Linked DNA regions of Rhodospirillum rubrum ATCC 11170. The protein of the gene in region 2 interacts with the protein of the main gene of each other region in a pairwise test. Links are inferred from orthologs where the notes say so. Each region holds a gene or a part of one and is shown on either strand. Other genes may lie near its edges.

What was found. Proteins that work in one complex are often made in the same cells at the same time.
Region 1: the proteins of secA (region 2) and RRU_RS05690 interact in binary tests that used the Escherichia coli proteins (3 or more experiments, as listed by UniProt). The link is inferred for Rhodospirillum rubrum ATCC 11170 from one-to-one orthologs.

The regions. Positions count from the first base shown.
Region 1 is NC_007643.1:1,276,538-1,284,188, reverse strand. The notes cover bases 2,807-5,788. They hold RRU_RS05690 (tol-pal system-associated acyl-CoA thioesterase), read right to left. Parts: upstream 4,532-5,788; coding sequence 4,082-4,531; downstream 2,807-4,081. Other genes in these bases: ruvA (Holliday junction branch migration protein RuvA), read right to left, coding at 5,584-5,788; ruvB (Holliday junction branch migration DNA helicase RuvB), read right to left, coding at 4,528-5,580; tolQ (protein TolQ), read right to left, coding at 3,133-4,044; tolR (protein TolR), read right to left, coding at 2,807-3,105. Outside these bases: Tol-Pal system beta propeller repeat protein TolB, read right to left, coding at 1-1,217; RRU_RS05705 (cell envelope integrity protein TolA), read right to left, coding at 1,563-2,588; more of tolR, read right to left, coding at 2,605-2,806; more of ruvA, read right to left, coding at 5,789-6,222; crossover junction endodeoxyribonuclease RuvC, read right to left, coding at 6,219-6,728; RRU_RS05670 (YebC/PmpR family DNA-binding transcriptional regulator), read right to left, coding at 6,725-7,474.
Region 2 is NC_007643.1:287,940-295,824, reverse strand. What follows is about bases 2,674-5,889. They hold secA (preprotein translocase subunit SecA), read right to left. Parts: upstream 5,565-5,889; coding sequence 2,874-5,564; downstream 2,674-2,873. Other genes in these bases: RRU_RS01230 (hypothetical protein), read left to right, coding at 5,819-5,889. In the rest of the region: RRU_RS01265 (site-specific DNA-methyltransferase), read left to right, coding at 1-604; RRU_RS01260 (NUDIX hydrolase), read right to left, coding at 698-1,249; RRU_RS01255 (hypothetical protein), read right to left, coding at 1,262-1,537; RRU_RS01250 (hypothetical protein), read right to left, coding at 1,548-1,733; RRU_RS01245 (DUF190 domain-containing protein), read right to left, coding at 1,833-2,189; fluoride efflux transporter CrcB, read right to left, coding at 2,191-2,580; more of RRU_RS01230, read left to right, coding at 5,890-6,343; RRU_RS19880 (hypothetical protein), read right to left, coding at 6,334-6,603; RRU_RS01225 (hypothetical protein), read left to right, coding at 6,643-7,659; RRU_RS01220 (DUF4175 domain-containing protein), read left to right, coding at 7,873-7,885. UniProt on the Escherichia coli protein: Required for protein export, interacts with the SecYEG preprotein conducting channel.

The sequences.
Region 1 (7,651 bases), 990 kb from region 2 along the record:
TGACGAAAGAACATCAACACCCTGCCGTTGGGTGCCCAGGTCGGACCTTCAACCAGAAATCCCTCGGTCAGGATCTTTTCGCCGCTTCCATCGGGCCGCATGGCCCCAATAAAGAACCTTCCGCCCTTCAGCTTGGTAAAGGCAATGAGGTCACCGCGTGGCGACCATACCGGCGTTGCATAGCGGCCATCGCCGAAACTGATCCTTTGCACCCCCGATCCGTCGGCATTCATCACATAGATCTGCTGGGCGCCGCCGCGATCGGAGTTGAAAGTGATCTGCCGGCCATCGGGCGCATAGGACGGCGAGGTATCGATCGACGGATGGTTGGTCAGCCGGCTCGAGCGCCGGGTGCGCAGATCCATCTCGTAGATTTCGGTATTGCCGTCGAGGGCCATCGACATGATGACCTTATTGCCATCGGGCGAGAAGCGCGGGGCGAAGGTCATGCCGGGGAAATCGCCCAGCAATTCGCGGCGGCCGGTCTCGATGTTGAACAGATAGACCCGGGGGACGCTGTTGTAATAGCTGAGGTAGGTGATTTCCTGGGCGGTCGGGCTGAAGCGCGGGGTCAGCACCATGGACTCGCCATTGGTCAGATTGCGCTGATTGGCGCCGTCCTGATCCATGATCGCCAGCTTCTTGACCCGGTTGGTCTTGGGGCCGGTCTCGGCGACATAGACGACGCGGGTATCGAAATAGCCCTCTTCCCCGGTGATCGCCTTGTAGATCTCGTCGGCGATGATATGGGACACCCGGCGCCAGTTATCGCCCTGGGTCAAGAAGGCGCGGCCGACGACCTGCTGGCCGCTGAACACGTCCCACAAGCGGAAGGCCACGCGCAGACGGCCATCGCCCTGGGGCTGAACCTCGCCCTGAACCAGGGCCTGGGCGTTGATCGCCCGCCAGTCGGCGAACTGGGGCTGCACCGCCAGATTGGGCAGGGATTGGATATAGGCGGCCGGATCGAGCACCCGGAACAATCCCGATCCCTGCAGATCATTGGACACCACGCCCACCACATCGCGCCCCATGGCGCTGGACTGGGCGTCCGTCCCACCGAAAACCGGAATGGCGATGGGCATCGGTTCGCGCACGCCGCGCGTGATGTCGATCACCAGTTCGGCCCTGGCCTGTGGAATGGCCGCGACCATAACCGCCAATGCCATCATGGCGCCCAGAGTCGAGCGCCATTTGCCTTTCGCCAATCGCGTCATAGGAGGAAACCCCTCGCCTTTTTCTGCCGTGAATTCCGTCATGAACGCGCGCCAGGGGAGCGCGCGCCCTCGTTTCTCTCTCGCGTCGACCGGTCCATAACCGCACCGGCAAAGCGGCCCCGGGCGGGGCCGCCTGGAAACACCCGAGAGAGGTCCCGGGTTCCGTCCGCTCGCCCCCGATCCGACGGTTACGCCCCGATAGAGCCGTTTTTGCGGCGCGGCGGCCGATCCCCAAGCCGATCGCTTAGAAGATAGGCCGATGGCCCCGCAGGTCAACGAGGCCATGGTCACCCAAAATCATGGCATCGCCAAGGCCCCCGCGCCGGTCGGCGCGGGAGACCGGCCTCAATTGAAGTTGATGCCGGTCGGAGCGAAGCGCAGCGTGAAGCCGTCGGCGAACATATCGAACTTGTCGCGCGGCACCGGCAACGGGCTGGCGCGCATCACCGCCCGCTCGGCGCTATCGGCCAGGGCCTTATAGACCGCGTCGCCGGCGAAGGCCGGATCGCGCAAGGCCTTGGCCCGGGCGACCGAACCATCGGGATTGATGCTGACTTGGACATCGACGCTCATGCCCTCGACCCCGCGTCCCCCCTGGTTATAGTTCCAGCGCTGCTCGACGTGATAGCGGATCGAGTCGATCTCGCTCATCGTCAGCGTGTTGGAAATCCGCCCGCCCTGATTGGTCGGCCGCGCCGCCTGGGGCTGGGGAGTCGCCTCCTCCTCGGTCGACGCCGCGTCGGCCTGTTTGCCCTTGCCCGGCTTCTCGACCTTCTTTTCAAGCTGATTGACCGCCGAAAGCAACGAGTCGAAGTCGTCCTTCTTCTTCTCGGGCTTCTTCTCGGCCTTCTTTTCCACCGGTTTGGTCTCGGCCTTCTTCTCGGCCGGCTTGGGCTCGACCTTGGGAGGAACGACCTTGGGGGGAACGGGCTTGGGCGGCTCGGGCTTAGGCGGCTCGGGCTTGGGCTTGGGCTGTTCCTTGATCGGTTCGGGAGTCGGCTCGGGTTCGGGCGGCGGCGGAACCTCCTCGGGCTCGGGCTCGGGGGGCGGCGGCGGCTCGGGTTCGGGCGGCGGCACCACCGGCTTGGGCTCGGGCTTGGGTTCGGGTTTGGGCTCGACGGGCTTTTCCACGGCCTTGGCCGCCGCCGGCGGCGGCGGAGCGGCCTTGGGCTTGGGCACCGGCTTGGCCTTTTCGGCGGGCTGATCGGGCAACGAGGTGGTTTCGTCGCTGACTTCGACCAACTCGACGATGGTCACCTGCTCGGTCGGCGTGACGTCCTTACGAATATGGGGCACCCCAACCAGCAGCAGCAGCACCACCAGCAGATGGAAGCCGAGCGAATAGAGGAAACCGCGTTTTATCGGGGGCAAGGCCGGCTGTCCCGTGCTAATTCTTGGGCTTGGCGGCCGGCGCCTTGGCCGCCGGAGCGGTGGCGGCCGGCTTGGCCTGAGCCGCTCCCGGGGCGCCCGGTTGGGTTACCAGGGCGACCTTGGTGTAACCGGCGGAGCGCAGGATGCCCATCACCTCCATCACCCGGCCATAGTTGATCCCGGCGTCGCCGCGCACATAGATGCGGGCTTCGGGATTGACCCCGGTGATCGCCTGCATCCGCGCCATCAGTTCGCTTTCGTCGGTCACCTTGTCTTGAACATACAAGGTGCCATCGGCGCCGACCGAAACGGTCAGCGACTGATTGTCCTGGTCAAGCGAGGGCGCGCTGGTGCGCGGCAGGTCGACCTTGACCCCGGTGGTGAGCAAAGGCGCCGTCACCATGAAGATAATCAGCAAGACCAGCATCACGTCGACCATCGGGGTGACGTTGATGTCGCTCATCTGGTGACTGCGCTTGCGGCGACCGCCGCGTCGGGGTTGGACCGAGGCACCCATCTCATCGTTCTCCTGATCGGCGCCCGATTACTCGCGCTCGTCGAGCTGACGGCCGAGGATCGCCCCGAATTCCCCGGAGAACGCCTCCAGGCGGCCGGCATAGCGGTCGATATCGGCGGAAAGCTTGTTATAGGCGATCACCGCCGGGATGGCGGCGACCAGTCCCAAAGCCGTGGCGAACAGCGCCTCGGCGATACCGGGGGCCACCGTCGCCAGACTGGTGTCATTGGACATACCGATGGCGTGGAAGCTGTTCATGATGCCCCAGACCGTGCCAAACAGCCCGACGAAGGGCGCGACGGCGCCGGTCGAGGCCAGGAAGCCCAGCCGGCGTTCCAGGGTTTCCAGCTCGCGGTTCTGGGTGATGCCCATCACCCGCTCGACGCGCTGGGCCAGCATGGCGCGCGCACCAGCGGCGCCGTTGCGGCGCTGGGCGCTGTGACGCCATTCGCGCATGGCGGCCACGAACACCGCGGTCATCGGATCGCGCGGCCGCTGGCCGATGCGGTCGAACAGGTCTTCAAGCGAGCCGCCCGACCAGAATTTCTCTTCGAACTGCTCGGCTTTCTTGTTGAGATCGCGTAAGCGAACGATCTTTTCGAAAACGATGGTCCACGACCAGATGCTGGCGCCGACCAGGCTCAGCATCACCATCTTGACGATGATATCGGCCTGCCAGAACATCGACCAAGCCGACAGCGACGGCTTCTCGCCCATCGTCGCCCCGGGCGCGGCGGCGCCGACGCCGCTGGCATTGGGCAGAATTTCGCTGGCCACGGGCACAGACGGCGCGGCCGCGGGCAGGGGCGGACTGGACTGGACGTCAAGGCCCCGCTCCAGCATCAGCCCCAAGCGGGAGGCCGTCTGGCCAAGATGATCGAGCCCGGCGATGCCCAAGTGGCTGGCCATCTGGCCGGTCAGCTGGGTTATCGCGTCCATGGAGAGGTAGTCCATAATCAACCCCGTGTCCGTGTGGTCAGTCGCCGTTTCCTGGTACAAGTTTCTCCCGCATGATGGCGGGAATGCGGATGGGAACGCCGGCCTTCAGCGACAGACAGGCCACGCGCACCTTCAAGATCGCCAGAGGATCACCCTCGCGGCGGATAGTCTGGGTGAGATCGAGCACGGCGCCGCCAACGGCATCGAGCGTGGTTTCCACCACCAGGGCGTCGTCCAGCTTGGCCGGACGCTTGTAGTCGATCGACAGCTTCGCCACGGCGAAGCCCACCCCCTCGCCCGCCAGCATCGATCCCTGGTGAATTCCGGCCAGTCGCAGCATCTCGGTGCGCGCCCGCTCGGCGAACTTCAGGTATTCGGCGTGGTAGACGATACCCCCGGCATCGGTGTTTTCCCAATGCACGCGCACGGGCAACAAGTGGCACCCCTGGCGCCAGAGGCCGCTGGTCGGCGTCAAGGACTGGGTCATGGGGCGTCGGACCACAGGTCGGGCTGAACCGGCGGCGTCTCGGCCGGCGGTGTCAGCCCAAGATGGGTCCAGGCGATCGCCGTCAGCATCCGGCCGCGCGGCGTCCGCTTGATGAAGCCCTGCTGGATCAAATAGGGCTCGATCACGTCTTCCACCGTATCGCGTTCCTCGGCCAGGGCGGCGGCCAGGGTATCGACCCCGACCGGCCCGCCGCCATAATGGTCGGCCATGCGCGACAGATAGCGCCGGTCCATGGCATCAAGCCCGCGCCCGTCCACCTCCAGGCGGTTGAGCGCGGCATCGGCGATGAAGGCGTCAACGGGCGAACGCCCGGCGACGGCGGCGAAATCGCGCACCCGGCGCAGCAGCCGACCGGCCACCCGCGGCGTGCCCCGCGATCGTCGCGCCACTTCGCGGGCGCCCTCGTCGGTCAAAGCCATGCCAAGAAGCCGGGAACCCCGGGTCACGATCTGGACCAATTCATCGGTTTCATAGAAGTCGAGTCGCAGCGGAATGCCAAAGCGGTCGCGCAGCGGCGTTGTCAGGAGGCCCGACCGGGTCGTCGCCCCAACCAGGGTGAAGGGCGGCAGGTCGATCCGCACGCTCCGCGCCGCCGGCCCCTCACCGATGATGAGGTCCAACTGGAAGTCCTCCATCGCCGGATACAAAACTTCCTCTATGGCGGGATTAAGGCGGTGGATTTCGTCGATGAACAGCACATCGCGCGGCTCGAGATTGGTCAAGATCGCCGCGAGGTCGCCGGCCTTGACGATCATCGGCCCACTGGTGCCGCGAAACCCCACGCCAAGCTCGCGCGCCACGATCTGGGCGAGCGTGGTTTTCCCCAGGCCCGGCGGACCATGGAACAGCACGTGATCCATCGCCTCGCCGCGCGCCCGGGCGGCCTGAACGAAAACGCCCAGGTTTTCACGGGTCTGGCGCTGACCGACGAAATCGGCCAGCGACTGCGGGCGCAGGGCCGCATCGACCTCGCCCTCGCGGCGGCGCCCCGAGATCAGGCGCTCATCTTCCTCCTCGTGCCCGGCCATGGATTATGCCCCTCCCCGGCCGAGATCGCGCAGGGCCAGACCGATCACCCCTTGCACGGTGGTCGCCCCCAAGCCGGCGGCCCGGCTGGCCGCCCCCACCGCCTCGCTCCGCCCATAGCCAAGATTGACCAGGGCCGAGACCGCGTCGCCAAGGACATCCCCCGTCGGCCCGCCCGGCGGCCCCTCGCCGGCGGCATCGGTGCCGGCGCCGCGCGGCGGCGGGGCCGGCATTCCGCCCAGGGCGACGGCCTTGTCCTTCAACTCGCTGGCGATGCGCGCCGCCAGCTTGGGGCCGACCCCGGGCGCCCGGCCGAGGGCAGCCTTGTCGCCGGCGGCGATCGCCTGGGAAATCTGCCCGGCCGAGAGCACCGAGAGCACCGACAACGCCACCTTCGATCCCACCCCCTGCACGGTCGAGAGCAAACGGAACCAGTCGCGCTCGGCGGTTTCCAGGAAGCCGAAAAGCGAGATGTGATCCTCGCGCACCTGGGTTTCAACGACCAGGGCCACCGCTTGGCCGGGTGACGGCAGGCGGGTTAGCACCCGCGCCGGACAGAACACCAGATAGCCGACGCCGCCGACATCGATCACCGCGTGATCCTCGGCCACCGAATCGACCAGTCCCTTGAGCTTGGCGATCATCGCCCCCCTCCGGCGCGGGCCAGGGCCAGGGACAGCGCCCCCGCCCGGTAATGGGCATGACAGATGGCGATGGCCAAGGCATCGGCGGCATCAGCGGTTTCCAAGGTGGCGCCGGGCAACAGGGTGCGGATCATCATCCCCACCTGATCCTTGGCCGCTCCGCCGGTACCGACCACCGCCTTCTTGACGACACTTGGCTGGTATTCGGCCACGACGAGGCCGGCCAGGGCCGGCGCCAGCATCACCGCGCCGCGCGCCTGACCAAGCTTGAGGGTCGAGGCCGGATTGCGGTTGACGAAGGTTTCCTCGACGGCGGCCTCCACCGGCTCATAGGCTTTGAGCACGGCGACGATCCCGCCATGGAGCTGGGCCAGCCGGGCGGCCAGGGACAGGCGATCGTCGGACCGCACCACCCCATCGGCCACATGGCCGATGCGGTTGCCCGTCACCTCGATCACCCCCCAGCCGGTAATCCGCAGACCGGGATCCAGCCCCAGGAGTCTCATGCCCCCAGTTTCTCCATGATCGCGTCGTCGATCTCGTAATTGGCCGCGACCCTTTGCACATCGTCGCAGTCATCGAGGATGTCGAGGAATTTCATCAGCGCCGGCACGGTATCGGCGTCAACGGGCACCTGAACCAGCGGCTTCCAGTCAAGGCGGGCGAACTCCGGATCGCCCAGGGCCGCTTCCAGGGCCTTGGAGACGGCGTTGAGATCATCGGGCCGGCAGGTGATGTCGTGGCCATCCTCGCTCGACTGCACGTCGTCGGCCCCGGCCTCGATGCCGGCATCAAGCACGGCGTCGGCCGCCCCGGCCTTCAGCGGATAATGGATCAGGCCGACACGCTCGAAGTTGAAGGCCACCGAGCCGCTTTCGCCCATGGTGCCGCCGTTCTTGCTGAAGGCGGTCCGCACTTCCGAGGCGGTGCGGTTGCGGTTGTCGGTCAGGCATTCGACGATGACCGCCACATTGCCCGGACCATAGCCCTCGTAGCGCAGTTCCTCGAGGTTGGCCGCATCGCCGCCGCTGGTCGCCTTGTCGATCGCCCGCTGGATATTATCCTTGGGCAGCGACTGGGCGCGGGCGGCGAGAATAGCGGCGCGCAGCCGCGGATTGGCGTTCGGATCGGGTGATCCGAGCTTGGCCGAAACGGTGATTTCACGGGCCAGTTTGGTGAAAAGCTGGGCGCGCTTGGCATCCTGACCGCCTTTGCGGTGCATGATGTTCTTGAATTGGGAATGACCGGCCATCGTCGATCGCTCTATATCTCGTGGGTTGCGGGGCCTCATCCACCCACAGGGTGCGGTCCTTGGACAGGAGCCGCCCAAGCCGCGCGGGGCTTGGCGATCGTCCGCGCCGGTTTTCCGTGGTGGAGGCGGCGCACTATGGCAGGACTTCCCAGGAAAAGGAACCCCGCCACAAGGGGT
Region 2 (7,885 bases):
CATCGGCCCCGAGTTCGGCACCGTCTCCCGCCTTGATCTGGTCACGGCGGCCCGCGAAGCCGGGGATGCCGGGTTCGATGTTCTGATCGCCTGCGCTTTCAACTTTGATGCCCATTCCGCCGAGTTCGACAAACTGGGCGCCATCCGCATCTTGAAGGCCCGCATGAACCCCGATTTGCATATGGGCGGCGATCTGAAAAGCACCGGCGCGGGCAACCTCTTCGTCGTATTCGGCGAACCCGATATCGACATCATCATCACCGCTGACGACAAGGTGCGGGTCAAGATCAAAGGGGTGGATATCTTCCACCCCTCCACCGGCGAAATCGAATCCGGCGGCCCCGACACCATCGCCGTGTGGTTCATCGACACCGACTATAACGAAGAAAGCTTCTTCGTCCGCCACGCCTATTTCCTGGGGGCGGACGACCCTTACAAGGCTTTGAAAACCACCCTGAAGGCGGAGATCGATCGCGAGGCATGGGACAGCCTCAACCGCGATATCTCCCGCCCCTTCGACAAGCCAAAATCCGGCCGGATCGCGGTGAAGGTCATCAATCACCTGGGTGACGAGGTGATGAAGGTGTTCTCGGTGGATGTTTAAAGCGGTGAGCGGGGACTCCGGTCCCCGCTCTCAGAGCTTGATCGTCCAGAAAATCGTCGTCGCACTCTGGTTCACAGGACTCGGGAATTTGTTTTAAGGCAGGGCGTAGGTCTCGGCCCGATTGCCATAGGGGGCGCCGGCCAGTCCACCACGTTCGGCGTGCTGGCGCAGGGCCCATTCCACGGTGGGATAGGCGAGATCGCCCCAGGGGATCTCGCCCCACCCGACAAGGCAGGTTTCCAGGCTTTCGCTGCCCGGCGCATGGTCGGGGCTGAGCATGGTGGCGCTGTAGATCAGGTGAACCTGACTGATATGGGGCAGGTTATAAAGGGCGAGCAGCGGGCCTATACGCACCCGGGCGCGGGCTTCCTCCCACACCTCGCGCGCCGCCCCGGCCTCGGTGGTCTCGTTCAGCTCCATGAAACCGGCGGGCATGCACCAATAGCCGACGCGCGGTTCGATGGCCCGGCGCACCAGCAGCACCTTGGACTCCCAGGTGCAGACGGCGCCGACGATGATCTTGGGATTGTCGTAGCGGATGAAGCCGCAACTGGTGCAGATCAGACGCTCGTGATCGTCGCCTTCGGGGACGCCAAGCGCGAAGGAGGGGGGGCGGAGCGTTCCCGGGATGTCATCGCAGACCACACCACCCCTCCCTCAGATGACGACGTTCACATAGGTGCCGCGCGGCGCGTCCAGATTATAGCGGCGGCCATCGACAACGATATAGCGGCCCCCGGCCTCGTCGAAGCGATTGCCCCGCGACGGTCTGGGCCGCACATCGACGACGGGCCTGGGCTCCGTGGCGGGCGGAATTCGCCCCGGCGAGGCCGGGCGCCCGGGGGTGGGGCGAACGGTCGGCGTGGCGCCGCCGCCGGCCACCCGGCCGCTGCCCTGATTTCGTCCACCGATGCCCGAGGGTCCATTAGCCATGCGTGGGGGATCAGGCCGTCACGTCGACGGAAAGCCCCTTGCCCGCGCCGGCGGCGGCCTGGGTGGTGGCCACGCCTTCGGCCAACAGATCGACCATGCGCCCCTCCTGCTCGAAAGACCGCTTAAGCAGCCCCGCCTGAAGCTCGGTCTGTCGCAGACCGCTGGCAGCGGTCAGTCCTGCCGTCACGCCATCCATGGCAAAGCTCTCCAAACGGATAGGGAAGCTGCGAGTGTAGCGCTTTCCGCCAGCGGCAAACAAGCCCACCGTCAGGCGGACGGCGGCGCCCCGGTTTCCTTAGCCCGCGCGCGGTCCGTAATGGAGCACCTGGATCTTTTCCAAAGTGACCAGACCCTTGCCGATCATGCCGTCGAGAACGGGAAGAAAGGCGTCGATCCTGGCCTGGGACTCGGCGATTTCGATCACCACCGGCAGATCATTGGAAAGATCGAGGATCTTGGCGGTGTGGATCCGGCTGGAATGGCCGTAGCCCAGCGGCCCGCGCAGCACGGTCGCCCCGGCAAGGCCCATCTCCAGGGCCTTGGTCACGATCGCCTCGAACAGCGGCGCGTGACCGAACGTCTTCCGCTCGCTGGTATAAATGCGCAGCAGCACGGCGTCCTTGGGCAATCCCGGGATGTCTTGGCTGTCCATGTCATACCCCCTCGTTGATCAGGACGGCGCCGACATGTCCGAGCCAGACGCCGATCAGGCAAAACACCACCGATAAAACCACATTGGCCGCCGCCCACAGCCCCTGGCCCTCTTGGGCCAGGGTCAGGGTCTGCAGGCTGAACGACGAAAAGGTGGTATAGCCGCCGCAGACTCCGACCATGAAGAACTGGCGCCAGTCTCCGGGGATGAACACCCGGCCATCGGGTCCGGTCAGGGTGGCGAAGGCGCCGATGACGATCGATCCGCTGATATTGATGACCAGCGTTCCCCAGGGAAAGCTTTGGCCGATCGCGCCTGCGATCAACCCCGAAAGCCAATAGCGCAGGGTCGAGCCCAGGGCTCCCCCGGCGGCGACGAATAAATAGGTCATGGCGCTGCGCACTTACCTCCGATGGATGGGGACCGGGCGGGCATAAAAAAACCCGCCTCCTCCTGCTTGGCAGGCATGGCGGGTTGTCACAAGGTCCCACCACGCATTTCTACGCGGTAGGAGTCATCAGCCTTTCGGCGGTTTCGGGAGACCCCATTCCCAGTATCGTCGGATCAGTATGCGCCCTGGCCGAGGGTGGTCAACAGGCAAAGCCGGCTAAAAGGCCGCTCGGGGCAGTTCCCTTCGGCGAAGCCGCACCTGTTGTGCGGTCCGCCGAAGGAAAACCCGTGGCCTCAGCCCATCGCCCCGTGGCAATGCTTGTACTTCTTGCCCGATCCGCAGGGGCAAAGCTCGTTGCGCGCCACCTTGCCCCAGGTTTCGGGATGGCCGGCCTCGCGGTCCGTCGCCGCCGGGGCGACGCCCGGCACCCCACCGCCGCCGATCGCCGGCTCGGGTTCGACGTGCTCGGCAAAGCCCTGGGGTTCGGGCGGCGGCGGCGGCGGATCCATGCGCAACTGCACATTCGCCAAGGTCATCGTCACCCGCTCGCGCAGATCCGAGAGCATGGTCTGGAACATCTCGAAGGATTCGGATTTGTATTCGTTCAGCGGATCGCGCTGGCCGAAGGCGCGCAGCGAAATACCCTGGCGCAGATGTTCGAGATGAAGCAGGTGCTCCTTCCACATGCCGTCGAGAATCTGCAAAAGCAGGCTCTTTTCAACCATGCGCATCACGTCTGCGCCGTATTCGGCCTCCTTGGCCGCCATCTTGGCCTCGACGTCCTTGGTCAGCCGCTCAAGGATCTCCTCGTTGGCGATGCCATCCTCGGAGGCCCAGTCGATGATCGGCAGATCAAGGCCGAAGACCCGGCGCACATCCTCGGCCAGCCCGGCGCTGTCCCATTCCTCGGGCATCGCCTTGGGCGGGATATGGGCATGGACGATGTCTTCGATCACTTCCTGGCGCATATCGGCCACGGTCTCGGAGACATCGGTGGTCACCATCAGATCGCGGCGCTGCTCGTAGACCACCTTGCGCTGGTCGTTCATCACGTCGTCGAACTTCAGCAGGTTCTTGCGGGTGTCGAAGTTGCGGGCTTCGACCTTCTGCTGGGCCTTTTCCAGGGCCTTGTTGACCCAGGGGTGGACGATCGCCTCGCCCTCTTCCAGCCCCAGCTTGCGCAGCATGCTATCCATGCGCTCGGAGCCGAAGATCCGCATCAGGTCGTCGTCGAGCGACAGATAGAAGCTCGAGCCGCCGGGATCGCCCTGTCGCCCGGTGCGGCCGCGCAGCTGGTTGTCGATGCGCCGGCTTTCGTGGCGCTCGGTGCCGATCACGTAAAGGCCGCCGGCCGCCAGGGCCTGGGCCTTCTTCTTCTCGATGTCGGCGCGCAGTTCGGCTTCCTTGGCGGCGCGCTGCTCGGGCGTGGCGTCGGCAGGCAGTTCGCGGGCCATGCGCATATCAAGATTGCCGCCCAGCTGAATATCGGTGCCGCGGCCGGCCATATTGGTGGCGATGGTCACCGCCCCGGGAACGCCGGCCTGGGCGATGATGAAGGCTTCCTGCTCGTGGTAACGGGCGTTGAGCACCTGCGGCTTGACCTTGGTGGTCGTGCGCATCAGCTCGGCCAGATATTCCGATTTTTCGATCGAGGTCGTGCCGACCAACACCGGCTGGCCGCGCTTCTGACATTCGGCGATCTGCTTGGCGATCGCCTCGTATTTCTCGCGCGAGGTGCGATAGACCTCGTCGTCCTTGTCCTTGCGGATCATCGGCCGGTTGGTCGGGATCTCGACCACCGCCAGCCCATAGATCTCCATGAACTCGTTGGCTTCGGTCAAGGCCGTGCCGGTCATGCCCGACAGCTTGGGATACATGCGGAAATAGTTCTGGAAGGTGATCGAGGCCAGGGTCTGGTTCTCGGGCTGGATCGATACGCCTTCCTTGGCTTCAAGGGCCTGATGCAGACCATCGGAGAAGCGCCGCCCCTCCATGGCGCGGCCGGTGAACTCGTCGATGATCACCACCTTGTCGTCGCGCACCATGTAATGGACATCGCGTTCGAACAGGGTATGGGCGCGCAGGCCCTGGGTGGCGTGGTGAAGCGCCGTCACATTGCGGGTTTCATAAAGATTGCCCTCGGCCAGCAGACCGGCCTCGCGCAGCAGTTCCTCGATGTGATCGGAGCCTTCCTCGGTATAGGTGACCGAGCGCGCCTTTTCGTCCTTTTCGTAATCGGCGGGTACCAAGCGCGGCATCAGCTTGTCGACCGCCTGATAGAGGGCCGAGCTGTCCTCGGCCTGACCCGAGATGATCAAGGGCGTGCGCGCCTCGTCGATCAGGATCGAGTCGACCTCGTCGACGATGGCATAGGCGAAGGGCCGCTGGACCATGTCCTCCAGGCGATACTTCATATTATCGCGCAGGAAATCGAAGCCCAGTTCGTTGTTGGTGCCATAGGTCACGTCGCAGGCGTAAGCGGCGCGGCGGCCGCCGTCATCAAGCTCATGGATGATGACGCCGACGGTCAGGCCGAGGAAGCGGTAAACCTTCGCCATCCACTCGGCATCGCGCTTGGCCAGATAATCGTTGACCGTGACGACGTGAACGCCCTTGCCGGTCAGGGCGTTCAGATAGACCGGCAGGGTGGCGACCAGGGTTTTTCCCTCGCCCGTGCGCATCTCGGCGATCTTGCCGCCATGCAGAACCAGCCCGCCCATCAGCTGCACGTCGTAATGACGCTGGCCCAGGGTGCGTTTGGCGGCCTCGCGCACGGTGGCGAAGGCATCGACCAGAATATCGTCGAGGGTTTCCCCCTCGGCCAGCCGGCTTTTGAGCCAGGGGGTGCGGGCCGCGAGGTCGGCATCGGACAGACCTTGCACCTCGCTTTCCTTGGCGTTGATGGCCGCGACCGTTTTGACAAGGCTTTTGACGATACGGTCGTTGGCAGATCCGAAAAGCCGCCGGGCAATGGCGCCGAACATGCGTACCTCGAAGGTCAGGGTGACGGGCAGGCAAAGGCCCCCGGAACGGAAACGAAAGCCCGGGATCCGAGGCGAAGAGATAGAGCGAGGGACCTTCCCTGTCAAACGAAAGCCCCTGCTTTTCCCCCGGCTTCAAGAAGCGCGGCGGCGATGGGAACGCGAGTCTCCCCAACGGATTTCGATGCGACCTTTAAGGGGTTGCGCCCCAAGAGCGGCCCGTAGAGGATGATAAAGACGAAAAGGACCGCTCTATCATGGCAAGGCGAAAACCAGAACCCCGGCGGGTCATCGCGCGCAGTTCAAGCGATGACAAGCGCCGGCTTCGTGATCCCGTTCCCCCAGAAAGCTGGCTTCTTGACCTAGCAAGCCGGGCGTCCTTTGCCGGCCACCCAAAACATAAATGGGATCCCCTGGCCTTCGGACTGCCGCTGTTTTCCGGGGAACGCCCTGACGCGACCTATTGCGATCACCATGCCCGGTTCACCCCCGCCGATCAGGCGCGCATCCCCGACCTTTTGCGCCGGGGAATCCTGGCCGGACTGATCGGCTCTATCGACACCCATGGCGATCCCACCCTTCTGTGGACGGTGGATGATACCGGCTGGATTTACGAAGGACGGATCACCATCCCGGGCCGCGCCCTGTATCACGCTTATCCGGTGCTTCCCCGCGAGGCGATCGCCCGGGCTGTCATCGCCCGCTATCTGCCCTATGCTTACGAGCCGCAGGCCAAAAACCTCGTGCCCTCCGCCCAATTCCTTCAGGATCGTTATTCATGAAACAGGATCTCTCTTTCAGAATAAGTCCTCGATGGCGGCAAAGCCCACAGGATGAGGAAAGGGATCTTGCGGAAATAAGCATCTCCGTCGGTGATCGCGTCGTAACGCGGATCGACGACATAACAACCGGCCATACCCGCGATTTCTTTCGGGCGTCGGCGGTTTCTTTGGCCCTTTGGCTTGCTGATAACTGGTGGCGTCTGCGATGGGAGCCGATCGTCGATTATCGATCGGTCAGGGCCGAGTGGCGCCTGCGTCATGACCTCACCTCGGCGTCCGGGGGAACCCTGTGGCCGCCCATGATGATCTATGGCGTGGGGGATCGCGTCGTCATCGCCCCGATAGCGATGGGGTCCAAGGCCGGCGATCGGGTCGACTATCATCCGATCCCGGTCTCGCTGGTGCCGGCGACGGCCTTTGAAGACGGGGTCGACGCGTTCTTTGATGCGGTAACCACGACCTGCGCCCGGGCCCAAGACGGCGCGTCGCTCAAGCTGGTCCTTGCCCAGTTACAAGAAGAACGCCAGACCCCGGATGTGGCGTCATGGCGGCGACTCGAAGCACGGCTGGGCTACGATCCAGATCAGGTTCCCGATGCTCTTATCGAAGCGCTCTCACGTCAGGAGGAGCTGATCGGCGCCGAGGGCGTGGAAGAGGCCGCCCTGGGCAACCCCGGGGCGCGGGCCCCCGAGATCCTTGAGAAGGTTCTTTCCGCCAGCCGGGAGTCGTCTGTTGAAATTGATCTGGCCGAGGCGCTGGCGGCGGCGGCCCCGGTAAACCGCGCCGATCTGCGGCGGCCGATCTGGATGGTGGCCGAAGACGCCGCCGATCGCCTTCGGCGAGCCGTGGGGTGGTCGGAGGGACCCTTTAGCAACGTGGCTTTGAGCGATATCCTCAAGGTTTCCTGGAAAGCCATCCGCGCCGCCACCGCCACGGCCCGCGATCTGCCCTATGGCGCGCGCTTGCGCGGCGGCGGAACAACCGAAAAGATCGCCTTACAGACCCAGGCATCCCATGACCGGCGTTTCGAACTGGCCCGCGTGCTCGGCGATGCCCTGTGGACGGCCGATAGCCGCTTTGGTGTCATCAGCCGGGGCAAGACCGACCGCCAGAAGTTCCAGCGGGCTTTCGCCCAAAGCCTTTTGTGCCCCTTCGCCGATCTGAGCCGGCATGTCGATCTGAGCGGGCCAAGCGAAGAGCAAATCGCCAAGGCGGCTCGGCGCTACCTCGTCAATAGAAACGTCGTCACAACGCTGCTAGTCAACAAAGGTCATCTTTCCCGCGAAACCCTGGGCGACGTTCTAGACGCGGCATAGGCCTTGGAGCGGCGTGCGTGAAACTTGGTTCATGCAGACCGCTGTGGAATTCTGATATTGAAGCAAATCGTCGCGCTTTTTTCTTGTCGTCGGGGGGCGGCGATCCCCATCTTCAGGCAAGATTTCCCCAACCGCGAGCGCCCGATGGCCCCCAAATCGGCAAAAACGGCCCCCAGACGCCCCCTTCCCCCCCTGCGCCGCCCGGCGCGGGCGATGCGCGGGCCTT